DNA from 3 places in the Streptomyces sp. NBC_00989 genome. Region 3 is predicted to be linked to each of the others. Evidence: riboswitches for the same ligand, from Rfam matches in the RefSeq annotation. Region 3 holds a riboswitch; each other region holds the start of a gene.
What was found. Region 3 has a riboswitch for S-adenosylmethionine ahead of thrC (threonine synthase). Riboswitches for the same ligand answer to the same signal wherever they lie in the genome.
Positions count from the first base shown of each region.

Region 1: another riboswitch for S-adenosylmethionine. It lies ahead of OG714_RS36935 (aminotransferase class V-fold PLP-dependent enzyme); the one in region 3 lies ahead of thrC (threonine synthase).
Region 2: another riboswitch for S-adenosylmethionine. It lies ahead of OG714_RS50195 (putative leader peptide); the one in region 3 lies ahead of thrC (threonine synthase).

Region 1 is NZ_CP108728.1:8,255,623-8,261,813, reverse strand. Features, by position in the region: gene OG714_RS36935 (aminotransferase class V-fold PLP-dependent enzyme) at 1-1,172, opposite strand, end outside; SAM riboswitch class IV at 1,338-1,454, opposite strand; gene trpD (anthranilate phosphoribosyltransferase) at 1,530-2,594, opposite strand; gene OG714_RS36925 (cytochrome bc complex cytochrome b subunit) at 2,728-4,359, opposite strand; gene OG714_RS36920 (Rieske 2Fe-2S domain-containing protein) at 4,356-5,411, opposite strand; gene OG714_RS36915 (c-type cytochrome) at 5,408-6,191, opposite strand, start outside.
Region 2 is NZ_CP108728.1:11,120,624-11,126,814, reverse strand. Features, by position in the region: gene OG714_RS50210 (DUF6086 family protein) at 1-237, shown strand, start outside; gene OG714_RS50205 (MerR family transcriptional regulator) at 514-954, opposite strand; gene OG714_RS50200 (MDR family NADP-dependent oxidoreductase) at 985-2,004, opposite strand; SAM riboswitch class IV at 2,174-2,287, shown strand; gene OG714_RS50195 (putative leader peptide) at 2,322-2,447, shown strand; gene OG714_RS50190 (ABC transporter substrate-binding protein) at 2,685-4,307, shown strand; gene OG714_RS50185 (ABC transporter permease) at 4,311-5,270, shown strand; gene OG714_RS50180 (ABC transporter permease) at 5,267-6,191, shown strand, end outside.
Region 3 is NZ_CP108728.1:6,366,669-6,372,859, reverse strand. Features, by position in the region: gene OG714_RS28315 (cold-shock protein) at 201-407, opposite strand; gene OG714_RS28310 (MoaD/ThiS family protein) at 839-1,114, opposite strand; gene thrC (threonine synthase) at 1,228-2,553, opposite strand; SAM riboswitch class I at 2,571-2,727, opposite strand; gene OG714_RS28300 (glucosyl-3-phosphoglycerate synthase) at 2,918-3,862, shown strand; gene OG714_RS28295 (trehalose-6-phosphate synthase) at 4,002-5,423, shown strand; gene otsB (trehalose-phosphatase) at 5,602-6,191, opposite strand, start outside.

The sequences.
Region 1 (6,191 bases), 1.9 Mb from region 3:
GTCTGGGGGTCCGTGCCCAGGAGGGTGCGGAGCAAGGGGTGGGCACAGAAGAGGCCGTCGCGGACGCCGATGCCGTACTCGGCGGAGAGCGCGGCGGCGAAGTGGGAGCTGTTCCAGCCGTCGACCACGAAGGAGATGACGCCGACCCTCGGGGCGTCGTCGCCGAACAACGACAGCACCTTGACCTGCGGGACCTCGGCCAGGCCCGCGCGTACCTTCTCGATCAGGTGCCGCTCACGGGCGACCAGCGTGTCGAAGCCCGCCTCGGTGAGCGCCTTGCAGGCCGACGCGATGGAGTAGGCGCCGATGACGTTCGGGGAGCCGGCCTCGTGGCGGGCGGCGCTGTCGTGCCACTCGACGTCCACTCCCCCGTCCTCGCGCCGGCTGACCTTGCGGCTGGCGCCGCCGCCCGCGAGGTAGGGGTCGGCCGCCTGGAGCCAGTCGGCGCGTCCGGCCAGGACGCCGGAGCCGAAGGGGGCGTAGAGCTTGTGGCCGGAGAAGGCGATCCAGTCGACGTCGAGGTCCTGGACGGACACCGGGTGGTGCGGGGCGAGTTGGGCGGCGTCCAGGACGATACGCGCGCCGTGGGCGTGAGCCGCGGCCGCCAACTCCCGTACGGGCCACAGCTCGCCGGTGACGTTCGAGGCGCCGGTGACGCAGACGAGGGCCGGGCCCTGAGGGTCGCGGGCGGCGAGGGCCTGCTCCAGGGTCGCGACCGCCTGGCCCGGGGTGCGCGGGGCGTTGAGGTAGGTGACCCGGGCGTCCTTCCAGGGGAGCAGGGACGCGTGGTGCTCGGTCTCGAAGACGAAGACCTGGCAGTCGGCGGGGAGGGCGGCGGCGAGGAGGTTCAGGGAGTCCGTGGTGGAGCGGGTGAAGATCAGCTGGTCGTCGGGGCGGCAGTCCAGGAACTCCTCGACCGTCCTGCGGGCGTTCTCGAACAGGTCGGTGGAGAGCTGCGAGAGGTAACCGGCGCCGCGGTGGACGCTGCCGTAGTACGGGGCGTAGGCCGCCACGTCGTCCCAGACGCGCTGGAGGGCGGGGGCGCTGGCCGCGTAGTCGAGCGCCGCGTAGGTGACTTCGCCGCCCGTGACGAGCGGGACGGTGACATCCCGGCCGAGAACGGGCAGCGGGGCACAAATGGTCTGGGGGGCGGCAACGGTGGAGACAGACATGGCGAACTCCCGTAAAAGGCAGGCGAATTCACTGCGCGAGCGGACGGAGCTTCGGCGCAGGAAAAGGTGAAGGGGGATGTGCGGAGTGGGGGCTTCGCGCCCTATCGCATTCGCTTGCTCACAGAGAGCTCCCTCGATGACCAGGACCCCTGGTGTCTTTCGAGGGGCCCGCGCTTGCCGCAGACCTCGCTGCCTACGGCCTGGTCTTCACCCGGGGCACCCCGCCACGGACGGAGGGTTGCCGGACAGTCGGCCGGGGCCTCATGACTGTCACTCATGACCTGGTCGGAAAACTTACGCGATGTGATCGTCGCCCCGCAACCCGTGTCCGGATCGCGGGACGACGACCGACACCCGCTATGCGTTGCTGGCGGCAGCCCAGCGTTCCAGGGTGCTCTTGGCGGCCCCCGAGTCGATCGACTCCGCGGCCTTCGCCATCCCGGCCCGGATCCGGTCCGCCAGCGGCCCGTCCCCGGCCTCCAGCGCCACCAGGGCCGCCGCCGAGTTCAGGAGTACGGCGTCCCGTACGGGGCCTGTCTCGCCGTCCAGGAGGCGGCGGGCGACGTCCGCGTTGTACTCGGGGTCGGCGCCGCGCAGGGCTTCCACGGGGACCAGTTCGAGGCCGACGTCCCGCGGGTCGAAGGTCTCCTCGGTGACCTTGCCCTCGCGGACGATCCACACCCGGGAGGTGGCCGTGGTCGTCAGCTCGTCGAGACCGTCGTCGCCGCGGAACACCAGCGCGGAGGAGCCGCGTTCGGCCAGCACACCGGCGATGAGCCCGGCCATGCGGGTGTCGAAGCAGCCGACCGCCGAGGAGGTGACCTTGGCCGGGTTGGTGAGCGGGCCGAGGAGGTTGAACGCGGTCGGCACGCCCAGGTCCCGTCGGACCGCGCCCGCGAACCGCATCGTGGGGTGGAACTTGGCCGCGAAACAGAACGTGATCCCGGCCTCCTCCACCACCTGCGCGACCCGCTCGGGCGACAGCTCCAGGTTGATGCCGAGCCGCTCCAGCACGTCGGAGGAACCGCTCGCCGAGGACGAGGCGCGGTTGCCGTGCTTGACGACCTTCGCACCGGCGCCGGCGATCACGATGGCGGACATCGTCGAGATGTTGACCGTCTTGGCCCGGTCACCACCCGTGCCGACGATGTCGACGGCCGGTCCCGGGATGTGCAGCGGCTTCGCGTGGGCGTACATCGTCTCGACGAGGCCGTTGATCTCCTCGACCGTCTCGCCCTTGGCCCGCAGCGCCACCAGGAAGCCCGCGATCTGGGCGTCCGCCGCCTCGCCGCTCATGATCCGGTCCATCGCCCACGCCGTGTCGGCGGTGCTCAGGTCCTGTCCGGCCAGCAGCGCGCTCAGTACGTCGGGCCAGGAACGGGCCGCCGCGGTGTCGCCTCCAGCGGGGGTCACAGCGCTCATACGGCCGCTCCTGAGTGTCGTAGAGACATGGTTCGAAAGACATGCCCACCCTATCCAGCCGGAGGCACGGCGAAGGGCCCCGTCCGGTGTTCGGACGGGGCCCTTCGACTGTGGCGTGGCGACGCCTCAGCAATCAGTGGTGGCCGTGGCCGCTCGTGATCTCCTTGTACTCGTCGACGGTGGGCTTGGGGATCTGGGACTCCTCGCCGTAGTACGCCTCGCTCAGCTTGGCGCGCAGCTTCTCGGAACCCTTCACCTTGCGCTCGACACCGTTCTCGTCGACGGTCGCGCCGATCGCGGCCGGCACGTACTGCTCGTGCGCGGTGAGCGTGTGCAGCGCGTCCTGGCTGAGCGGCTCGTGGATCTCGACGAACTCACCGTGCGGCAGGCGCTTGATGATGCCCGACTCACGGCCGTGCAGCACCTTGTCCTTGTCGCGGCGCTGAAGGCCGAGGCAGACCCGCTTGGTGGCGATGAAGACGAGCACCGGCACCACGAAGAAGCCGACGCGCACCGCCCAGGTGATCGAGTTGATCGACAGGTGGAAGTGCGTGGCCCAGATGTCGTTGCCGCCACCGACGAGCAGGACGAAGTACCACGAGATCCACGCGGCACCGAAGGCCGTACGGGTCGGGACGTTGCGCGGGCGGTCCAGGATGTGGTGCTCGCGCTTGTCGCCGGTGACCCAGGACTCGATGAACGGGTAGACCGCGATCGCGACCAGCACCAGCGGGAAGATGATCAGCGGGATGAACACGCCCAGGACGAGCGTGTGGCCCCAGAAGTTGATCTCCCAGCCCGGCATGAAGCGGATCAGGCCCTCGGAGAAGCCCATGTACCAGTCGGGCTGGGCGCCCGTGGACACCATGTCCGGACGGTACGGACCCATGGCCCAGATCGGGTTGATCGAGGCGATCGCCGCGACGGCCGCGATGACACCGAAGACCAGGAAGAAGAAGCCTCCGGCCTTGGCCATGTAGACCGGCAGCAGCGGCATGCCGACGACGTTGTTGTTCGTCTTTCCGGGGCCCGCGAACTGCGTGTGCTTGTGGTAGAAGACCAGGATCAGGTGGCCGACCACCAGGCCGAGCATGATGCCCGGCAGCAGCAGGATGTGGATCGAGTAGAACCGCGCGACGAAGTCGCCGCCCGGGAACTCGCCGCCGAAGAGGAAGAACGACAGGTACGTGCCGACGATCGGCACGGACAGGACCGCGCCCTCCATGAAGCGGACACCGGTGCCGGAGAGCAGGTCGTCCGGGAGCGAGTAACCGGTGAAGCCGGTGAACATGCCCAGGACGAACAGCAGGAAGCCGAACAGCCAGTTGACCTCACGCGGCTTGCGGAACGCGCCCGTGAAGAACACGCGCATCATGTGCACGAACATGGCGGCGAGGAAGATCAGCGCCGCCCAGTGGTGGATCTGACGGATCAGCAGACCACCGCGCACATCGAAGGAGATGTGCATCGTCGAGTTGAACGCCTCCGACATCAGCTGCCCCTGGAGCGGGACATAGCTGCCGTGGTACGTCACCTCGTTCATCGACGGGTGGAAGAACAGCGTCAGATACACACCCGTGAGGATGATGATGATGAAGCTGTAGAGGCAGACCTCGCCCAACATGAACGACCAGTGGTCGGGGAAGATCTTGCGCATGTTGGACTTGGCCAGGGAGTAGATCCCGAGGCGTCCGTCCGCCCAGTCGGCGATCTTCTCGCCGGCCGGTGCTTTGTCGCGCCGCTCGTTGGTCTCGGTAGTACTCATCCGCGCTCCCAGAATGCAGGACCGACGGGCTCATCGAAGTCGCCGAGCGCCTCGAGGTAACCCTCGTCGCTCACGCCGATGCGCAGCTGCGGCAGGGCGTGACCGGCCGGGCCGAAGATCACTCGGGCACCGTCGGAGAGGTCGAAGGTGGACTGGTGGCACGGGCAGAGCACGTGGTGCGTCTGCTGCTCGTACAGGGAGATCGGGCACCCCACGTGGGTGCAGATCTTCGAGAAGGCCACGATGCCCTCGTGCGCCCACTCCAGTTCGCGCTTGTCCTTGATGTTCTCCGGCTGGAGCCGGACGATCATCAGCGCCGCCTTGGCGATCTCGGTCTGGAACTCCTCGTCGGTCTCCTCCAGGCCCTCGGGCTTGGCGAAGGTGAGCGAGCCGACGGCCACGTCCGAGGGACGCAGCGGCAGGTTCGTGTTCATGTTGACGAGCAGCTTGCCCTTGGACCAGATGGTGTGGCGGAGCTTCGTCCCCGGCAGCGGGCCGAGGTCGCGCAGCAGCATGACGCCGGAGAGCGGGAACAGGGCCAGCGCGCCGAACATCGTGTTGCGGATCAGCTTGCGACGGCCGAGCGCCGACTCCTTGGCACCGTCCTTGAAGTCGGCCATGACCTTGGCCTTGACCTCGGGGGGCGCCTCGATCGCGTGCCGCTCGTCGGCGATCTCCACGTCGGACATCAGGGTGCGGGCCCAGTGGACCGCGCCCGCGCCGATGGTGAAGAGCGCTCCACCGAGGGTCAGACCCAGCGCGAAGTTGAGCGCGTTGATGTGACCGATCGGGAAGACGAAGATCGCCTTGTCGTGCGGGATCGCCACGTACGAGGCGATGAAGCCGACCGTGAGGAGCATCGACAGCGTGAACAGGAAGGCGACGACGCGCTCGGACCGCTTGGCGGCCCGCTCGTCGATGTCCTGGACACGGTGCTCGTGCGGCGGCAGTCCCGGGTCGGCGAACGGGTCGTTCTCGTCCGCGACCGACACCGCGCCGTGCGCGTCCTGCTCAGCGGGCAGGTTCTCTTCTGGAATGTCTTGGCTACTCATGACTTCTTGGCCTTTGCGGTCCGAGCGGCGACCCAGACGGCTACCGCGATCAGCGCGCCCAGACCGAAGATCCAGGCGAAGAGACCCTCACTGACCGGACCGAGACCACCCAGCTCAAGGCCGCCGGGGCTCTCGGTGTCGTCGCCGTTGACCGCGTTGAGGTACGCGATGATGTCCTTCTTGTTCTTCGACGACAGCGTGGTGTCGGGGAAGGAAGGCATGTTCTGCGGGCCGGTCTGCATGGCCTCGTAGATGTGCTTCGGGGCAACGCCTTCGAGGCTCGGCGCGAACTTGCCGTGCGTCAGCGCGCCGCCCTTGCCGGTGAAGTTGTGGCACTGGGCGCAGTTGGTGCGGAACAGCTCGCCACCCTTGGCGATGTCCGAACCGGCGGGCCCGTACTCGTTCTTCGTCGGGATGACCGGACCGGCGCCCAGCGAGGCGATGTACGCCGCGAGCTGGTCGATCTCGGCCTGGGAGTAGATGACCTTCTTGGCCGGGATCTGGGCGCCCGGCTGCTGCGCCGGCATCCGGCCGGTACCGACCTGGAAGTCGACCGCCGCGGCGCCGACACCCACCAGGCTCGGACCGTCGGAGGAGCCCTGACCGCCGGTGCCGTGGCAGCTTGCGCAGCCTACGGCGAAGAGCTTCTTGCCCTCGTCGATGGCGAGGGACTGAGCGGACTCGTCGGCCTGCGCCTTGCTCGCGGGCGCGAGCAGGCTGAACACCCCCCCGGATACCGCCAGCGCGAGGAGTAGTACGACGACCGCCGCCAGCGGATGG
Region 2 (6,191 bases), 4.8 Mb from region 3:
GTCGCACTCGCGCGGCGCGCCGGAATCGAGGTGCCGATCCCGGAACCGGAAGCCGGCCACATCGGTAGTCGCGCCCAGAACGACATCCAGGTTCCCGGCAACCCCAGAACCGCGTCGACCGCCGTCGCCACCACGCCGGACACCCGGGCGCGGGAGATCGATCGCTGGATGGCCCGTCATCCGTTGCCGTCCGCAGCAGCCCTGAACCCGCGATCCTCAACCAACCGCATGAGGTAACGGCATTCCTGCGGCTCGCGATCATCAGCCAAGCGATCGTGGACGACCGCTTGCACCCGCCTCCGCTGATCATCATCCCGAAATCCGTCTCCGAGGTCCGCCAGAGTCACCGTCCGGCCGTAGCAACCGCACCCGCCACATCCACCACTCCCGACGGTGCCAACCACCGCCCCTACAAGCCCCTTTCACCGAGCCAGAGGGGCGCCCCGGCTCGCTGGGCGCAGACCCGGCGGAGTGCGCGCCGTGCGAGGCTGCGCACCTACGGCGACGCCCGTGTCAGGACCCGGTCCGCGCATCGCTCATGGGGGCGTCGAGGCCGATGAGTTGGCCGACCAGGACACCGAACCGCAGGTCGAGCCCGTCGGCGAGGCGGTCGCGCAGCTCCGTCAACCGGTGGATGCGGGCGTCGAGTTCGGCCAGTCGCCGGATGGCCACCAGCGGGACGACGCACTTGTCCGAGTAGGGACCAGGGCGGACCTGCGGCACGGTCGGGCTGGCGGGCAGCGCGTCGATGATGTCGATGAGGCGACGCACATCGCCGATGGTGAGGCCGGAGTCCAACAGCCCGCGGACGGCGTGGAGTCGGCGTACGTCCTCCTCGCTGTACTCCCGCTGTCCCGACGCCGTACGCCGTGCCGTGACCAGGCCGCGCTGCTCGTAGTAGCGCAGGGTGCGGGTGGTGACACCCACGGCTGCCGCCGCGTCGCCGATGCGCATTCCGTCCTCCGGAAGTCGGGTGGCCGGCGACTACAACTCCACGACCACCGTGCCGATGTGGTGTCCTTCGAGCAGTTCCATGAGGGCGCGGGGTGCCTGGTCGATTCCGGACAGGCGGGTGTGCGGGACGGTGACCGAGCCCTCGCGCAGCCAACGGCCGAACGTCTCCGGGTATTCCGCCAGCGCGTCCCGGTGGCGCGCGCCGCTGACGCCGCGGACCTCGATGCCCCGCACGATGAGCGAGTAGGTGTCGATCTCGACGGGCGCCGTGTCCTCGCCCGACACCTGTGCGGAGAGCGCTCCGATCAGTCCCACCCGGGCACCGGGACGGGCCAGCGCCAGCGCGGCTCGCAGCTGCTCCCCGCCGACGGTGTCCACGACCGCGTCGATGCCCTCGGGGGCCGCTTTGCGCAACTGGTCCTCGATCGGTCCGGCGCCACGCAGCACGACCGCGTCGTACCCCAGCGTCTCGACCAGGTAGTCGGCCTTGCGCTGTGAGCTGGTGCTGCCGATGACCCGGCCAGCCCCGCGCAGGCGGGCGAACTGTCCGGCCAGGGTGCCGAGTCCGCCCGCCGCGCCGGAGACGAACACCGTGTCTCCGTCGCGTACTTCGGCTCCCCGGACGACGCCGATCCAGGCCGACGGACCCTGCGAGAGGTACGCCACCGGGTCCGGCAGGACCGTGAGGTCGACGGGCTGCACCGCGTCGGCCTCCACCACGGCGTACTCGCGGAACCCCGCCCAGTGCGACACCAGGTCACCGGGGCGCAGCGTCCCGCCCTCGGGAGCCGTCACCACCTCGCCGACGGCCGGAGCCGACAACGGCCGGCCGACCTCGAACGACGGCATCGGCATCCCCGCGTCGCCCCTCATCAGGGTGCGCAGTGAGGCGGCGACGCTCATCAGGCGGTTGCGTACCAGCGCCTGTCCGGGTCCCGGTCGCGGAACGGGAACCTCCACCACGGCGAAGTGGTCCGGGTCGAGGGCGCGTTCGGGACGGGCGGCGAGACGGACCTCGCGATGTGTGGCGGGGAGGTTCGACCGAGACATCTACGGGCTCCTGACGGGTTGTTGGCGCCGCACACCTCGTGCGGCGCCCCCGACGTTAAAAGTTGACGCGTACGTCAAGGGCAAGCCGGAGCGACGGTCCGGTCGCTGCCGCTCGCCCGCCCGCACCTGCCATTGACGTACGACGATGTCGCTCCGTACGATCACGATCGGCATCGAGTGTCAGCGTCAAGCCCTGGCTTGCTGACCGGCAACCCTCCGACGCGGTGGGGTGCTCCAGGTGAAAGCCCGGCAGGATCACCGAGGATCTCTGCAAGCGCGAGGCCCTGTGGCCGGGGTCGGAGATGTGGAGGACGGTCGTGCGACACAGCAGTGACCCGAGTGTCTCCCCCGCCTCCCTGACGGCCGCGACCGTGTTCTCCCGGTTCTCGCGCCGCCGCCACATCGACCTGCAGCGCTTCACCAGCTGTCTGTGTCGCGCCTGACCGCCTTGACCACGTCCGTCTGACGTCTGTCGCGGCCTGTAGGCGTTCTCCCGCAGCCTCTCGCGGTCCTGTCCGTGTTCGCGGACATGGTCCGCAACCGCCGCGTCCCCTCCCGCCCGACCCCCGAACTGCACTGCCCGTCCTCGGCGTTGCGCCGACCGGAGCGGCGCGCCCGCGCGCGCAGCCGTGATCCGCGGGGCACCCCCATGCGTAGTGACACGAGTAGGAGCACCCTTCGTGAGAGCACATCCGGACATCCGCCCCACCCGATGGGCGGCGCTTGCCGCCCTCCTGACCACCAGCGTCCTGCTCACCGCCTGCGGGTCCGGCAGCAGCGGCGGCTCGGGCAGCGGCAGTGGCCCGGCGAAGTCCGGTGGCACCCTGACCTTCGCGGTGGGTTCCGACGCCGGCTGCGTGGATCCGCAGCAGGTGGCCAGCAACGACACCATCTACTCGGTACGTCAGGTCGTGGACTCCCTCACCGACCAGGACCCCGGGACCGGCAAGATCGTGCCCTGGCTGGCGAAGAGCTGGGACATCAGCTCCGACGCGACCACGTTCACCTTCCACCTCAGGTCGGGTGTGACCTTCAGCGACGGGTCCGAGCTGACCGCTCAGGTGGTCAAGGACAACTTCGACGCGGTGCCGAAGCTCGGCGCGCTGGGGACCCTCGCCGAGGGTTATCTGAGCGGCGTCAAGAGCACCACCGTGGTCGGCCCGCTCACCGTCAAGGTGACCTTCCAGCAGCCCAACGCCCAGTTCCTGCAAGCGACTTCGACGCACTCGCTGGGCATCGAGTCCTCGGCGAGCGTGAAGAGGTCCCCGCAGCAGAAGTGCAGCCAGGGAGTGGTCGGCTCCGGGCCCTTCGTGCTCAAGCAGTACGTGCAGAACCAGTCGATCACGCTGGCGAAACGCACCGGGTACGCCTGGGGTTCCTCGCTGTGGCACAAGAGCGGCGAGGCCTACCTGGACAAGGTGGTCTTCAAGGTCGTGCCCGAGGCGGGGGTACGGGCCGGCAGCCTCCAGTCGGGGCAGGTGGACGCGATCAGCAGCGTCGGCAGGGCCAACGAAGCGGCGCTGAAGGGCGGCCAGGTCACCCTCCAGCGACGGGCCAACCCCGGCGTGGTGTTCGGCCTGGCCTTCAACAACTCACGGCTGGTTCTGAAGGACGCCCGGGTACGCCAGGCCATCGGGTTCGCCATCGACCGCAAGCAGATCGCCGACACCGTGTTCCCGACCGGGACCCAGCCCGCGACCAGCGTCCTGGCGCACACCACACCCGACTACGCGGACCTCTCCTCGGACCTGACGACCGACGCGGCCAAGGCGAAGTCCCTGCTGGACGCGGCCGGTTGGAAGACCGGTAGCGACGGCATCCGTACGAAGGACGGCAGGAAGCTGAGCCTGACGGTGAACTGGATTCCCAACTCGGCCACCAACCAGCCCGCGTTGGAGTTGATCCAGCAGCAACTCAAGGCTGTCGGTGTCGGCCTGACGCTCAAGCAGCTCCAGGTCACCCAGCTCGCCCCGACGCTTCAGTCGGGTGACTACGACGCGGCGTGGGGGAACGTGACCCGGGCCGACCCGGACATCCTGCGCAGCTCCTTCTCGACCAAGCTGGCCAACTTCTACCGCGTCCCGGTGGGCCCGCTGGACACCCCGCTGACCCAGCAGGCCGCGACCACGGACCCCACGAAGCGCGCTCAACTGGTCGGGCAGGCCCAGCAGTTGATCGTGCGGAACGCCTACTACGCACCGGTGGTGGAGCTCCAGACCCAGATCGGCGTGGCGACGAAGGTGCACGGCCTGAACTTCGACGCCTCCAGCCGGATCCAGCTCCACGACACCTGGATCGGCTGACCCGTGCGCCGCTACGCGGTCAAACGGCTCGCCCAGGCCGTCGGGGTGCTGTGGGCCGCCTACACGGTGTCCTTCCTGGTCCTCGACTTCCTGCCCGGCGATCCGGTCACGGCGATGGCCGGCGCCGGAATGGACTCCGGGCAGGTCGATCCGGCCCAACTCGCGGCGTTGCGGCACGAGTACGGCTTCGACAAGCCGATCCTGGTGCAGTACGCCGACTACCTCGGCAAGGCGGTGCGCGGGGACTTCGGCGACGCGGTCTCCACCGGCCGGCCCGTCACCTCGACGCTGGCCGACGCGCTGCCCCAGACACTTCAGCTGACCGGAGCCGCGCTGCTGCTCGCGGTGATCCTGGGCGGCGGTCTGGCCGTGCTGGCGACGTACACCTCGCAGCGCTGGCTGCGCCAACTGCTGCTGTCGTTGCCGCCGTTGGGGGTGTCCGTCCCGACGTTCTGGACCGGTCTGCTGCTCGTGGAGTCCTTCTCCTTCCGCTTGCACTGGTTCCCCGCCTTCGGCAACGACGGGCTGCGGGGGCTGGTCCTGCCGGCCGTGACCCTGGCGATCCCGACCGGCGCGCAGGTCGCCCAAGTACTGGCCAAGAGTCTCCTCACGGCACTGGACCAGGCCTATGTGGAGACCGCCCGCGCCAAGGGCGCCGGCCGCTGGCGGGTCCATCTGCGGCACGCCCTGCGCAACGCGTCGCTGCCGGCGCTGACGGTCGTAGGACTGCTGGTCGGGCAGTTGATCGCCGGTTCGGTGGTCGTCGAGACGGTGTTCTCCCGTGACGGCCTCGGCCGGGTGACGGCCGCCGCGGTCACGGCCCAGGACATCCCGCTGGTCCAGGGGGTGGTGGTGTTCGGGGCGCTGATCTTCGTGGTGACGAACCTGGTCGTCGACCTCGTGTATCCGCTGCTGGACCCGCGGATCGTGGTGGCCTCGGGCCGGAAGGCGGGATTCGCATGAGCCAGGAACTGATCGACGACGCCACCGGCGCCGCGCCGGACCTCCCGGCCCGGCCGGTCGAACCGGCAGGCGACCCCGGACCGGGCGACGGCCCCGAACCGGGGAGCCGTGTCGGCCTGCGGCGCGTCCGAGGGTTCCTGGTGCGCCGCCCCGGCCTGCTGCTGTCGGTCCTGATCGTCGTCCTGGTGGTGCTGGCCTCCTTCTGGCCGGACCTGTTCACCTCGAAGGACCCGCTGCAGGGGGTGCCGTCGGAGAATTTCCGCGGCCCCAGCGGCGCGCACTGGTTCGGCACCGACGAACTGGGACGCGATGTGTTCTCCCGGGTCGTACACGGCGCCCAACTCTCCCTGAAGGCAACGCTGATCGCGGTCGCGGTCGCCTTCGTGGTGGGCAGTCTGATCGGTCTGGTCGCCGGGTTCGTCGGACGCTGGGTCGACGACGTGCTGATGCGCTTCGTCGACGTACTGCTGTCCATCCCGGCGCTGTTCCTGTCCCTCGCGCTGGTCACCGCGCTGGGCTACGGCACGGTGAAGGTGGCGGTCGCGGTCGGGATCGCCAGCGTCGCGAGCTTCGCGCGGGTGACGCGGTCGGAGGTGCTGCGGGTGCGGCAGGCGGTCTTCGTCGAGGCATCGCGCTCGTGCGGATCCCGCTGGTACTCGGTCCTGGGCCGCCATGTGCTGCCCAACGCGGCGGGCCCGGTGATCGTCCTGGCCACCCTCGACTTCGGCTCCTCGATCCTCGCGGTGTCGGCCCTGAGCTTCCTCGGCTACGGCGCTCCGCCGCCGGCACCGGAGTGGGGCACGTTGATCTCCGACGGCCGCAACTACCTCGCCAACGCCTGGTGGTTGACCGCGCTGCCCGGACTGGCGATCGCCGCGACCGTGCTGGCCACCAACCGCATCGCACGCGCGCTGGACGGCG
Region 3 (6,191 bases):
TCGAGTGCAAGCGGCTCCCGGGTTCTGGCACCCACTCCAGCCCCCTCGCCGGCCCCGCTCCGACCTCCGGCTCCGACCTCCGGCTCCGACCTCCGGCTCCGGGCATGCCGAAGGGCCCGTACCCCAGGAGGTGACCCCCCAGGAGTACGAGCCCTTCGATGAGGAACGAAGAACGTCGCTGCTGTTCGTCGGCGCGTGCTTCAGCTGGTCGCGAGCCGGACCATGTCCGCCTGCGGCCCCTTCTGACCCTGCGAGATCTCGAAATCGACCCGCTGACCCTCTTCCAGGGTGCGGTAGCCGTCCATCTGAATCGCGCTGTAGTGGACGAAAACATCCGCACCACCGTCGACCGCGATGAAGCCGTACCCCTTCTCCGCGTTGAACCATTTGACGGTGCCCTGAGCCATGCCTAACTCCCCTATTACTGGCCCTTGCACGGACCCGCACTTCGCGGATCCGGGTCAGACCTCACCCCCCACAGGTTTGGGGGCGTGCGCCGGAACGCGTCGACCGCGGCCGAATGTATCCGCCCAACTGCCGTCTGCAACAGGTCAATCCGACGAGAATTCAGGGCAGGACCGGTCGGGAATTTACGGATAATTAGTCCGACTTCAGGGCAACTCGGGCCCGATAAAGGGAACATAAGGCGCAAAAGACCTGCACACTTTGGCTACTTCTCATCGCACGCGGAGCCGGTACTCATATGCGTCCGGCATGCGGAGTGGAGCGGGTTCCCCAACTGTACCCCGCTCAACCCTACAGAATTGCCCCCTCCGCTTCTCTCACGGAGGGGGCAATTCGATGAACTCTTGGTAATCGGCGTTACCGAGGGTAATTATCAGCCGCCGGCGACGGCCGGAATGATCGAGACGCCGGCCCCGTCCGGAGTGGCCGTCTCCAGCCCCTGCTCGAACCGCACGTCGTCATCGTTCACGTACACGTTGACGAACCGCCGCAGCTTGCCCTGATCGTCGAGCACGCGGGCGGAGATCCCGGTGTGGTTCTTCTCAAGGTCGCTGATGACCTCGGCGAGGGTCGTGCCCTCGGCGGTGACTTCGGCCTGCCCGCCGGTGTAGGTGCGGAGAATGGTAGGGATGCGGACGCTAACGCTCACGATGAGACCTCCGGTCAGGTGATGCCCTCAGGGGCGCGGGGCTGTGTTGAATCTGCGGCTACCGCCGCGTGGGCGCGGCCGGCCCCCACCGGCCCGCAGTCAAAGAACGACTCTCAGGACGCGAGTCCAGCTTCCCTGAACGACTCAAGGTTCGGCCGGATCGTCGCGGTGAGCCCCGTACCGGCCACCGCGTCCAGCGTCTTCAGACCATCACCGGTGTTGAGAACCACCGTGGTCAGCGTCGGATCCAGCAGCCCGTTCTCGATCAGCTTCTTCGCCACACCGACGGTCACCCCACCCGCGGTCTCCGCGAAGATCCCCTCGGTCCGGGCAAGCAACTTGATCGCGTCGACGACCTGCTCGTCGTTGACGTCCTCGACAGCCCCACCGGTCCGCCGGGCGATGTCCAGCACGTAGGGACCGTCCGCCGGGTTCCCGATGGCGAGGGACTTCGCGATCGTGTTCGGCTTCTGCGGCCGTACGACGTCGTGACCGGCCTTGTAGGCGACGGAGACCGGCGAACACCCCTCCGCCTGCGCGCCGAAGATCTTGTACGGCTTGTCCTCGACGAGCCCGAGCTTGATCAGCTCCTGGAGGCCCTTGTCGATCTTCGTGAGCTGCGACCCGGAGGCGATGGGCACGACCAGCTGGTCCGGAAGCCGCCAGCCGAGCTGCTCGCAGATCTCGTACGCGAGGGTCTTGGAGCCCTCGGCGTAGTACGGGCGCAGGTTGACGTTGACGAACCCCCAGCCCTCACCCGCCGGGTCACCGATCAGCTCGGAGCAGAAACGGTTCACGTCGTCGTAGTTGCCCTCGATGCCGACGAGCTCGCCGCCGTAGATCGCGGCCATCACGACCTTGCCCTGCTCCAGGTCGTGCGGGATGAACACGCAGGAGCGGAAGCCGGCCCGGGCTGCGGCGGCACCGACGGCGCCGGCGAGGTTGCCGGTGGAGGAGCAGGAGAGGGTGGTGAAGTCGAAGGCGCGAGCCGCTTCGATGGCCTGGGCGACGACGCGGTCCTTGAAGGAGTGCGTCGGGTTGCCGGAGTCGTCCTTGACGAACAACTTGCCCGCGTCGACGCCCAGTTCGCGGGCGAGGTTGTCGGCCTGGACGAGCTTGGTCCAGCCGGGGTTGATGTTCGGCTTGTCGGCCACGTCGGCGGGGACGGGCAGCAGGGGCGCGTAACGCCAGATGTTCGCCGGGCCCGCTTCGATGCGCTTGCGGAGCTCTTCGGTGTCGTAGGCCGAGAAGTCGTAGGCGATCTCCAGCGGGCCGAAACACTCCTCGCAGGCGAAGACCGGGCCGAGCGGGACGCGGTGTCCGCACTCGCGGCAGGACAGCGCGGTGGCGGGGCCGAGGTCTACGGAGTTGGCGATGTCCGCGGCGGTCGTGTCCGTGTTCGCGGAGTTCGTGGTGCTTGCGACAGTCTGCGCAGCCATGGAGGGGAGGCCCTTTCTCCTCATCTTCCTCACGACGCATCTCGCCGTGAGACGGATTTGGCACCTTCCCGAGCCGGGAGCCTCACCACGTCAGCGTGTAGCTGCGTGCCAAGACCGGCTGGAGGGTTGCCGGGGCTTCATCGGGCCGTATCCCTCTGCCCCTCTGGATGAGCGGTGTTCAGTTGTGTATGCGGTTGTGTCACTTGCGTGAGCGTTGACGACCCCCGACATGCGATGGTCATCAGCGTTGTTCAAGACTGTAACCGAAGGCCAGGACAGTTGAGTGAGCCGTCCGAACCGCGAGATGGATCACACACACTCCGTGATCACTGATCGCCGAGAGAACGCAGAGGAGCCGCGCAACGTGCTGAAGGAAGTCGAGCACTGGCTGAGCACCCGCTCCTGGTCCATGACCGACCGGCCGCTCCACAAGATTCTGGCCGCGAAGCACCGCACGGGCCAGTCGGTCTCCGTCGTGCTCCCCGCGCTCAACGAGGAAGCGACGGTCGGCGACATCGTCGCGATCATCCGCCACGACCTCATGCAGCAGGTCCCGCTCGTCGACGAGATCGTCGTCGTCGACTCCGGGTCCACCGACCGCACCTCCGAGGTGGCCGCCGCGGCGGGCGCCCGGGTCGTGCACCGTGACGACATCCTGCCCCGCATCCCCGCCGTGCCCGGCAAGGGCGAGGTGCTGTGGCGCTCGCTGCTGGTCACCAGCGGCGACATCGTCTGCTTCATCGACGCGGACCTGAAGGAGTTCTCCTCCGACTTCGTCACCGGGATCGTGGGCCCGCTGCTCACCGACCCCGGCGTCGACCTCGTCAAGGCGATGTACGACCGCCCGCTCGGCGGCGCGGCCGGCCAGGGTGGCCGCGTCACCGAGATGATGGCCCGCCCGCTGCTGAACATGCACTGGCCTCAACTGGCCGGATTCGTCCAGCCGTTGGGCGGCGAGTACGCGGCCCGCCGTTCCCTGCTCGAACAACTGCCGTTCCCCGTCGGGTACGGCATCGAGCTCGGCATGCTCGTCGACGCGCTCCACCTGGTGGGCCTGGACGCCCTCGCGCAGGTGGACGTGGGCGTGCGCAAGCACCGGCACCAGGACGGGCAGGCGCTGGGCCGGATGGCCGCGCAGATCTACCGCACGGCACAGCTGAGGCTGGCCCGAGGGCATCTGATCCGGCCGTCGCTCACCCAGTTCGAACGGGGTCCGGACGGCTTCGAGCCGCGCACGTACTCCGTGGACACGGAGGAACGGCCGCCGATGGCGGACATCACCGAGTACCAGTCCCGCAAGGTGGCATGACCGGCGCGGTCGTAGTGCGGCCTTAGACAGTCGTAGTCAGTCACGCAGACGGTCGCGGACGGTCGTATACGGACCCGTACGGTCCGCCGGCGGCCGTCCGCACGTTTGAGCGTTTCCGGGCCGGGCTAGGTTGTGGCGTATGGCTTCCACGGCTTCTACGGCTTCCACGCCCCCTCGCGGTGCTGCTCAGGTGCTCGTCGCGTCCAATCGCGGTCCCGTCTCGTACGAGGTGGGCGGCGACGGTTCGCTGCGCGCCAGGCGGGGTGGCGGCGGGCTGGTGTCCGGGCTGTCGGCGATCGGGCCGGACGCGGGGGCGCTGTGGGTGTGCTCGGCGCTGTCCGACGGCGACCGCGAGGCCGTACGGCGCGGGGTCGGCGAGGACGGCGTGCGGATGCTGGACATCCCGGCCGACGTGCACGCCGACGCGTACAACGGCATCGCCAACTCCGTGCTGTGGTTCGTCCACCACATGCTGTACCAGACCCCGCTGGAGCCGGTCTTCGACGCGGAGTTCCGGCGCCAGTGGGCGTCCTACGAGACGTACAACCGGGCGTTCGCGGAAGCGCTGGCGGCGGAGGCGGCGGCGGGCGCGATCGCGATCGTGCAGGACTACCACCTGTGCCTGGTGCCGGGGATGCTGCGCGAGCTGCGCCCCGATCTCCGTATCGGCCACTTCTCGCACACGCCGTGGGCACCGGCGGACTACTTCCGGATGCTGCCGGACGACATCCGTGAGCAACTGCTGACGGGCATGCTCGGCGCGGACCGGCTCGGCTTCCTCACCCACCGCTGGGCGGACGCGTTCGCGGCCTGTTGTACGGAGTTCGCCGGCGGCCCGGGTGACACGCGGATCGGTGTCCACGGCCTGGGCGCCGACGCCGACTTCCTGCGCGCCCGCTCGCACGAGCCGGACGTGGAGGAGCGCATCGTCGCGCTGCGCGAGGAGATCGGCGCGGGCCGCAGGACCATCGTCCGCGTCGACCGCACCGAACTGTCCAAGAACATCGTGCGCGGCCTCCTGGCGTACCGCCAACTCCTCGACGACCACCCGGAGTTGCTGGAGCGGGTCGTCCACGTGGCGTTCGCCTACCCCTCCCGGCAGGACCTCGCCGTCTACCGCGACTACACGGCCGAGGTGCAGCGGGTCGCCGACGAGATCAACTCCCGCTACGGCACGCCCGGTTGGACCCCGGTCGTCCTCCACGTCAAGGACGACTTCGCCCGCTCCCTGGCCGCGTACCGCCTCGCCGACGTCGCCCTGGTGAACCCCATCCGCGACGGCATGAACCTCGTCGCCAAGGAGGTCCCGGTCGTCTCCGACGAGGGCTGCGTCCTGGTCCTCTCCCGAGAGGCGGGCGCCTACGAGGAGTTGGGCGAGGACGCGATCCCGGTCAACCCGTACGACGTGATCGGCACGGCCGCCGCGCTCCACGAGGCCCTGACGATGCCGCCCGAGGAACGGGCCGAGCGCACGAAGAGGCTGACCGCCGCGGCCACGGCCCTGCCTCCGGCCCAGTGGTTCCTGGAACAGCTGAACGCGCTGCGGGATCAGGTGAGTTGAGCGACGGGCGCGGACTACGGGCTTAACACTCCGGACCACCTCACCAACCCGGCTGGGCATTCAGCCCAGTTGAGCGGCGAGCGCCGACCGCATCGCCGTGGCGGCTCCAGCGCCCGCGGCCGGGGCGGGCCGGGCAGTTACGACACCCCGGTCCGGCGCCCGCCAACCCCGTTGCCCATCAGCCGAGTTGAGCCGCGAGCGCCGACAGCAGGTCCACGACCCCTGCCGGGCCGTCCACCACCAGGTCGGCCCGCTCCCGTAGTTCGGCTACCTCGTTGCTGCCGCTGCACACCAGCAACCCCGGGACGCCGTCCGAGCGGAGTTTTTCGACGGCGGCGAAAGCGGGGAGGTCGCCCAGGTCGTCGCCGGCGTAGAGGACGGACTCGGCGGCGGTTTCGCGGAGGTAGTCGAGGAGGGCCACGCCCTTGTCCATGCCCGGCGGGCGCAACTCCAGGACCATGCGGCCGGGTTCGACGATCAGGCCGTGGCGGGTGGCGAGGTCGGTGAGGGGGGCGCGGAGGGCTTCGAAGGCGGCCTGGGGGTCGGTCGCCCGGCGGGTGTGGACCGCGAGGGCGCGGCCCTTCTCCTCGATCCACGTGCCCTGCCAGGCGCCGATGCCGTCCAGGAAGCCCGGGAGTTCGGCGCGGACCGCCGCGACGCCGGGGTGCGGGGCGGGGGCGCTGACCGTGCTGCTCACCGCGTCCCAGCGTTCCGTGCCGTAGTGGCCCAGCACGACCAGGTGTTCCAGGCCCGGTACGCCCGCGAAGC